Regions from separate parts of the Rhizobium sp. CC1099 genome, predicted to be linked through region 2. Evidence: riboswitches for the same ligand, from Rfam matches in the RefSeq annotation. Region 2 holds a riboswitch; the other holds the start of a gene.
What was found. Region 2 has a riboswitch for thiamine pyrophosphate ahead of QA644_RS26240 (hydroxyethylthiazole kinase). Riboswitches for the same ligand answer to the same signal wherever they lie in the genome.
Positions count from the first base shown of each region.

Region 1: another riboswitch for thiamine pyrophosphate. It lies ahead of thiB (thiamine ABC transporter substrate binding subunit); the one in region 2 lies ahead of QA644_RS26240 (hydroxyethylthiazole kinase).

Region 1 covers NZ_CP121641.1:3,717,486-3,721,692, reverse strand. The annotation lists gene thiP (thiamine/thiamine pyrophosphate ABC transporter permease ThiP) at 1-1,058, opposite strand, end outside; gene thiB (thiamine ABC transporter substrate binding subunit) at 1,058-2,080, opposite strand; TPP riboswitch at 2,129-2,242, opposite strand; gene QA644_RS18565 (thiamine diphosphokinase) at 2,339-2,989, shown strand; gene QA644_RS18560 (ABC-F family ATP-binding cassette domain-containing protein) at 2,993-4,207, shown strand, end outside.
Region 2 covers NZ_CP121642.1:1,047,737-1,051,943, forward strand. The annotation lists gene QA644_RS26225 (carbohydrate ABC transporter permease) at 1-699, shown strand, start outside; gene thiD (bifunctional hydroxymethylpyrimidine kinase/phosphomethylpyrimidine kinase) at 713-1,513, opposite strand; gene thiE (thiamine phosphate synthase) at 1,510-2,145, opposite strand; partial or broken gene QA644_RS26240 (hydroxyethylthiazole kinase) at 2,235-2,330, opposite strand; TPP riboswitch at 2,378-2,474, opposite strand; gene QA644_RS26245 (FkbM family methyltransferase) at 2,707-3,510, opposite strand; gene QA644_RS26250 (O-antigen ligase family protein) at 3,617-4,207, shown strand, end outside.

The sequences.
Region 1 (4,207 bases), on a different replicon from region 2:
ATGGCCATCGAAAGGACGATCGAGAGCAGAGCGGCCGAAAGCGAGATCGCCAAGCTCATCCCGGCTGACTGCCAGAAGATCGGCTCCTGCAGCAGCTTTATGAGATCGGCGTGCAACCCGGCGGCGATGATCGACACAAGCGGGAGGCCGAGGAAGAGCACGGCGATCAGCAAGAGCAGACTGTCGGCCAATCTGGCACATTGCCCTTTGCCATCAAGCCGCTTGATGTCTCTGCCTTCGGTCAGGCCCTCGTCTCCGGCAGGCGGAAAAAGTGCCATCGCGCCGAGGATCATCGCCGTCAGCGCGATCTGCAGGAGCGACAACGCGATTGCGCGGCCGGGGTCGAAATCGAAACGGAGCGACTGGTAGATCGCGACCTCGATCGTGGTTGCTGCCGGGCCGCCACCGAGGGTTAGCACCAACGTGAAGCTGGTGGCGCAGAGCATGAAGATCAATCCGGCTATCCCAGGAATGAGCGGGCGGATCGCCGGCCATTCAATGAAGCGGAAGACCGAGCGGGGCCGCATGCCGAGGCCGCTTGCCATCAGCCAGTATTCGGCGGGCACGCGTTCGAGACCTGCAAGCATCAGGCGGCAGGCAAGCGGCAGGTTGAAGAAGACATGGGCGAGAAGAATGCCGGTTAGCCCATAGATGCTCACCGGTTCGTCAAGCCCGATCTTCATCATAAGCGAGTTCAACAACCCCTGCCTGCCCCATATCCCGATCAAGCCGAGTGCGCCGATCAGAACCGGCAGCCCCATAGGAACCGCCATCAGGCGGATGATCCAGATGCGCCCTAGAAAATGCGGCTGGCGAGCGAGCGCGCGTGCGACCGGAATCGCGAAGACGATGGAAAGTGCGGTCGAAAGCAGCGCCTGCAGCAGCGTGAAGCGCAGCACACGCAGAATATAAGGATCGAAAAGAATGCCGACGATGGCAGCGCCGCCTCCGGCAAAAAGCAACGAGAACGCTGCAAGTCCGACAAACAACGTGACGGCGGCGAGGCTGATCGCCCCGCCGGTCAATGCACGCTGCCGTTCGGCTGCGGTCTGCAGCATCAGTTCATGCTCATCGCCGCAAGCCACTCGTCGATCCAGGCCTTGCGGCTTCTGGCGACCTCGTCGGAGCTCATCAGGAAGGTCTTGGCCGGATTGACGAGCTTGCTAAAGGCATCCGGCAGCGGCTTGGAGGTTGCGGAAACGGGCATCATCCAGTTGTTCGTCGGGATGGTATCCTGGAAGCCGGGCGTCATCATGAATTTCAGGAAGTCGCGGGCAAGATCCTTGTCCTGCGCATTCTTCAAAAGGCCCGCGACTTCGATCTGGATATAGTGGCCTTCCGAGAAGGCTGCGGCCTGGTAGCGATCGGTATTCTCAGTCACCATGTGATAGGCAGGGGATGTGGTATAAGACAGCACCATCGGCGCCTCGCCCTTGGTGAACAGGCCATAGGCCTCGGACCAGCCGGGCGTGACCGTCAGGATGCGGTTCTTGAGTTTGCCCCAGGCTTCCGGCGCCTTGTCGCCGTAAATGGATTTGACCCAGAGCAGCAGGCCGAGGCCCGGCGTCGAGGTTCGCGGATCTTCGATCACGATCTTCTGCGAAGGATCACCTTCGACCAGATCCTTCATGCTCTGAGGCGGGTCCTTGATCGTTTGCGTATCGTAGATGATCGCGAAGTGACCGTAGTCGTAGGGAACGAAGACATCGTCCACGAAGCCGCCCGGCACCTTCAGCGCGCCGACATCGACGCCACTTGCGTCGAACAGGCCGGTCTCCTTGGCTTCGGTGACGAGGTTCGTGTCGATACCGAGGACGACGTCAGCCTTGGTGGAAGCTCCCTCGAGCTTCAAGCGCGAAAGCAGGGCGACGCCATCGGCGACGCTGACGAAATTGACCGTGCAGCCGCATGTCTTCTCGAAAGCGTCCTTGACCTTCGGCCCGGGTCCCCATTCGGACGTGAAACTTTCGTAAGTGTATATGGTGAGCGTCTTTTCCGCGCCGTGCGCGGCAGACAAGCCGAGCGTCGCGGCGAAAAATGCTGCGGTCAGCGAAGAGATGATCGATGTGCGGCCGGACATGGTGCGCCTCCTCCTTGAGTTTCTTTTGAAGGGGAAAAGGGCGTTGCCGAATGTCACGCGTCTAATCCCTCCGCCGGTGTTAACCGGATCAGGTTCCGCGGGTTGGCTCGATGCCTCTCAGCCGGTATCCTTGCGGACATCCAGGCACCCCGTTAGAGCGTCGGCAGATGTATCGCCATGAAGGCTTTATGACAAGGGCGAAGCGCGCTGACCGTAGCCCCTTTCCCTTGGCCCCTGCTTTGCGCTATGGGCAATGCCATGAGCCAATCCACTTTCACGATCCTGCTCGGCGGCGAACTCGCCCTGACCGAGCGCCTGCGTTCTGCCGTTTCAGGCAGCCGCTTCATCGCCGCCGACGGCGGTATGCGGCATGCAGCAGCGCTTGGCGTGGTGCCGGAGCTTTGGGTCGGGGATTTCGACTCGACGCCGCCGGATCTGGAGGGCGCATTTCCGCATGTCCCGAAACAGCCCTACCCGGCCGCCAAGGCCGCAACGGATGGTGAAATCGCCGTGTCGGAGGCGATTGCGCGCGGCGCACGGCGACTTGTCCTTGCCGGTGCGCTCAGTGGCGAGCGCTCGGACCACGCGCTGCAGCTCCTGCTTTACGCCGTCAGCCTTGCCGAACAGGGTTTCGACATTCTGTTGACCTCCGGAACGGAGGAGGCCGTGCCGCTTCTCGCTGGTAAAATTGAGCTCGATTTGCCGAAGAACAGCCTGTTTTCGGTGTCCGGCTTCAGCGAACTTCATGGTCTTTACATCGAGAATGCCCGGTATCCGCTCATCGATTTTCATTTGCCCTTCGGCTCCTCGCGTACCATTTCCAACGTCGCGGAAGGCAAGGTTCGTTTTAGGCTCGGCAGCGGCCGGGCGATTGTCCTTGCCCGCCCTTATGATTTTTCCGGAGTCTGATTTTTGGCCCCTCCCATCCTGAAACTCGCCGATATCTTCCTAAGCTTCGGCGGAACGCCTCTCTTGGCCGGCGCGGCCCTGCAGGTCGAGCCGGGCGACAAGATCTGTCTGGTCGGCCGTAACGGGTCGGGCAAATCGACCCTTCTGAAGATTGCGGCCGGCATCGTTGAAGCGCAATCGGGCGAGGTTTTCCGCCATCCATCCTCGACGGTGCGCTATTTGGAGCAGGCTCCGGATTTCGCCGGTTTCAAGACGGTGCAGGCTTATGCGGAAGCCGGTCTTGGGCCGGGCGATGATCCTTATCGCGTGACCTACCTCCTCTCGCATCTCGGCCTTACTGGCGAAGAGGACCCGAAGAACCTCTCCGGCGGCGAAGCGCGACGCGCAGCGCTTGCCCGCGTGCTGGCGCCTGAACCGGATATTCTCCTGCTTGATGAGCCGACGAACCATCTCGACCTTCCGACCATTGAATGGCTGGAAGGCGAACTTCAGAAAAGCCGCAGCGCGCTGGTCCTGATTTCCCACGACCGCCGTTTCCTCGAAAAGGTCTCTACGGCGACCGTCTGGCTCGACCGGGGTATGTCGCGGCGGCTCGACCGTGGCTTTGCCCATTTCGAAGCCTGGCGCGATCAGGTGCTCGAGGCGGAAGAACTGGAGCAGCACAAGCTCGGCAAGGCGATCGAACGCGAGGAGCACTGGCTGCGCTATGGCGTAACCGCTCGGCGCAAGCGCAACATGCGACGCCTCGGCGAGTTGCAGACCATGCGCTCGCAGCATCGTGGCCACAAGGGGCCGCAGGGGACCGTGCAGGCTGCGGTGTCCGATGCGCAGGAATCCGGCAAGCTGGTGATCGAAGCGGAAAAGATCACCAAGACTTTCGATGACCGTCAAATTGTTGCGCCGTTCTCAATCCGCGTCCATCGCGGCGATTGCATCGGTCTGGTCGGACCAAACGGCGCGGGCAAGACGACGATTCTGAAGATGCTGACGGGACAGCTTTCGCCGGACAGTGGCACGGTGAAGCTCGGGACCAATCTCGAGATTGCAACGCTCGACCAGAAGCGCGAAGATCTCAATCTGGAGGATACGCTCGCGCACTACCTGACCGACGGGCGCGGCGAGAATCTGCTGGTGAACGGGGAGCAACGGCACGTCACCGGCTACATGAAGGAGTTCCTCTTCCAGCCGGAGCAGGCGCGCACGCCGATCAGGAACCTG
Region 2 (4,207 bases):
CCCTTTGGGCTCCCTGCAGAGTGGCAATGGTCGAATTATACCGATATCCTCTTCGGGGAGCGATACTGGCTGCAGATCTTCAATTCGCTGGTCATTGCAGCGCTCACGGTCTCTCTCACGCTGATCGTCTCGTCGATGGCCGCCTTCACCTTTGCGCATGTCCGTTTCTTCGGCTCGTCGTTCCTGCTGAACTATTTCCTGCTCGGCCTGATGTTTCCGGCAGCAACGGCGATCCTGCCGCTCTTCATCCGCATCCGCGATCTGGGTCTTCTCGATACCTATTGGGGCGTGGTGCTGCCGCAGGTCGCATTCGGCCTCGGCATGAGCATCCTGCTTTTCAGGAATTACTTCCGAAACCTCCCGGAAGAATTGTTCCAGGCGGCCTTTGTCGACGGTTGCGGCTATCTGCGCTTCTTCTGGTACATCTCGCTGCCGCTTGCGCGGCCGATCGTTGCAACCGTCAGCATCATCTCCTTCGTTGGCAGCTGGAACAGTTATATCCTGCCGCTGATCATGCTGAATTCGGAATCGAAATATCCGTGGCCGCTCGGCATCATGGTCTATCGTGGCGAGTATGGCACCGAATGGCAGCTGGTGCTCGCCTTCATCGCGCTTACCATCCTGCCGACGGTGATCGTGTTCTTCGTCGCCCAAAGGCATATCATCGCCGGTCTGACCGCTGGTGCCGTGAAGATCTAAGCAGACCTGTGCATCATGCCCAGAGCTGATGAAAATGCTGAACCGGACCGTGGCCCGAACCGACGCTGAGCGTGCCGGCTTTGGCAACGGCGGCAGCCAGGTAATCTTTGGCTGTAGCGACCGCGGCCTCGAGCGATCCGCCCTTTGCGAGTTCTGCTGCAAGCGCGCTCGAAAGTGTGCAGCCGGTGCCGTGCGTGTTCTTCGTCGGAACGCGTGGCGCTTCAAACCAGGTAATCCCGCTTTCGCTTACCAGGACGTCAGGGCTTTGCATCCCGCCAAGATGGCCGCCCTTTACGAGAACGGCAGAGGGACCAAGCGCACGCAGCTTTTCCGCTTGCCGCTCCATTGCATCTCGGGTCCCTGCGGCCGGCTCTCCGAGCAGAGCGGCGGCTTCTGGCAGATTGGGGGTAAGAAGCGTTGCGAGCGGCAAAAGCCGGGTCTTGAGAAAGTCGATGGCTTCAACATCAAGGAGGGCAGCACCTCCTTTGGCAATCATCACCGGATCGAGCACGATCGGTATGCCGCGGTGCGGCAAAAGGGCATTGGCGACAGCTTCGGCAATCGGTGCATTGGCGATCATGCCGATCTTGACCGCATCGACACGGATATCGGCGAAGACCATGCCGATCTGCTCGGCGACGAAGTCAGCGGGAACTGCATGCACGCTGGAAACGCCCTGGGTATTCTGAGCCGTCAAGGCCGTCAAAACGGCCATGCCATAGGTGCCGCGCGCCGAACAGGTTTTCAAATCGGCCTGGACGCCCGCGCCGCCCGAAGGGTCGGAGCCGGCAATGGAAAGAACGTTGCATATCATGCGCGTGCCTTTCGGATTGCGTCAGTAATGCTCGCGGCAGCCTGCCGCGGATCGGGCGTGCCACAGATAGCAGATACGACCGCGAGCCCCTTTGCCCCTGCCGCAAGCACATATTCCGCATGGGTCGCCTTGGGGCCGCCGATCGCGACCCCTGGTACGCGGCAGGCCCTCGCGCGCCTTGCCACGCCATCGATGCCGATCGGAGGCTTGTGATCCGGTTTTGTCGATGTGGCAAAGACAGGACCGATACCGGCATAGTCGACGATTGCCGGGTCGACGGCCGCGGCCATTTCCTCGGTTTCCACCGAAAGTCCAAGGATCATCGATGATCCGATCTGTTTGCGCGCGTCGCGGGCGGCCATGTCATCTTGGCCGACATGCAACCCATCCGCCTCGATCGCAATTGCAGCCTCGGCGTCGTCGTTGACGATCAGAAGGGCGCCGGTTTCGGCAAGCGCGGCTTTCAACGCTCGGCCGGTCTTGACCCGGCCTGCCGTGCCTGCCTGTTTATCGCGCAGCTGTATGATCGTTGCTCCGCCGGAAACCGCGGCGAGCGCCGTCTTGACCATGCCGATACCGGCGCACAGATCCGGGTCGAGGACAAGATAAAGGGAAAGATCGAAACGCTTCATCTCGATGTTACTCTTGCCGCAGCATCGAGTGCGGTTCCATCGAGCTGCGCAAGCGCGTCAAGGAGGCGCCATGAAAGGGAACCGGGCCTGATATTCATCGCGACGTAGTTGGTGATGCAATGCACGAGCGGCGGCGGCTCGCGCATGGCAGCGAAGAGTTGTCCGGGTGAAGTTCGTATCGGCATTTGCCCCTTTCTGGCGGGGCAAATGCGCGGGGAGCCGGACTGAATAAACAAGGCTCCGAGCGACTCCCTCCGCCAGCATTATCCGGTTCAGGTTCGAAGGGTACTTCTCAGCCCGTCTTGCAACGAACGCCCCTGTCTCTCATCGTGGTCTTCATTGCAGACAAATCTCTGGCTGTCACCCCTAAAAAAAGCATGGCTGTATTGCCTGAAGTCAGATCCCGCTACCAACATCTGCCCTTTGAGAGCCTGATGGGAGAAAGGCGGGAATAAAGACGTTTTCATGCCGCTCTTTTGTCGAACTATGGCGGCTCCTTTTTCGGCGGGCGGCGGAGTTGCAAGCTTCGATGACGGCGATGACAAGAACGAGCCCGGACGCTCAATGCTCCGATATTTGTTGGGACTCTCCGGCGCGTTCGGCCGGAATGCACACCCACTCGGGGCGACTGCGATCATGTATTGCGTAATCGTTTTCGTTAAATATTCTGGCTACATCGTCAAAATTCTCGGTAACTTCCACCACTATAAGTGGTCTTATATTCGCTAGACAGTGCGAACTACCGAGAAGCACGCGGTGTTCGGCACCCTCCACATCTATCTTCAGCAGCGCCGGACGAAGGCCCGTCTCTTCCAAGAACGTGTCAAGCTGCATCATCTCGACCGTGACGGATTCCATCAGCGCATCGCTGAACGCATTTTCTCGGGTTTGTTCAAAATTTTTATAGTTTTTGTCCAATGAATTGTTCTGTCCCGACAGGCCTTCTATCCAAAATTCCACGGGGCCATCGAGATCTCCACACGCGGCTTCAACGATTTTAATGTTCGCAAAGCGCTCTGTATTGGTTCGAAGATACGGCAAATTGTTGGGCCCAGGTTCGAAAACAATAACAGTACCGTCATCGCCAACAATCTTTGCTAAATGAACCGAAAGATAGCCGATATGGCCGCCGAGCTCGACAACGGAATCTCCGGGCTTTGCAAGTTCGGCGAGCGTCTTCATGATATGCTTCTCGCGGTGCTTCCCTTTGAACCAATATCCCCGATGTTTATAAAGGTTTAATCTTATGGGCGCATCGCGCCACCAATGATGGCGCACGATAATATCGCGCGTTCCCCAAGTGCGAAGGACATGGAGTGCAACTCGCCGCAGAGGGCGGTATCTCGCCAGACTTCGCAGCGGCATCGTACGGTCTCCGATCGAAGATGTTTGAAGGACAAGCTCTCCAAGCTTGGAAGTTACTTCACTTTTTTGCGTTTTAGAATACCTTAAACCGACGGAGGCGTTGGCGATGAGCTTAAATGACGTTACATCGGCTGATAAAATCGATGAACGCGCAAGGGGGCATGGGCAACCTGCGGTCGCGACAATTTCGCAGTCTTTGGAGTTATATGCATTTTTTGCTGCTATATTTCTATGCTCGATGAATTATTTTAGAAGTGAATATATTTATTTCACGCTTGCAGATCTGTCTTTTCTTCTTTGCTTTTCTCTCGCTGTTGCGAACGCGAATATTGTCGTCAATGTCATTGGCAAGCTGAGCACGGCCGCCTGGTGTATTGGGCTTGCCTTGCTGCTTTTGGGGTTGACTGCAAGCAGCATCGTAAGCCCAGGGCCGGAACGCGGACTCGTGGTCGTCCTGCAGTATTTCTACGCGTATTTTATTGTGCTGCTTTTGTTTGGGGGAAGGAGCTATGACGAGCTCTTAGCGGCGGCAAAGATTTATGTCTCTTCGATATTTATAATTTGTATACACGGTATCTTTCTCATTCATGTTATTGGAGAGACAAATACGCAGTTCGTCACCGGGAGCGGACGCTTTAACGGATTGATGGAAAGAGAAAATGCGTGCGCCGCCGTTATTGCGCTCGCAATTCAGGTC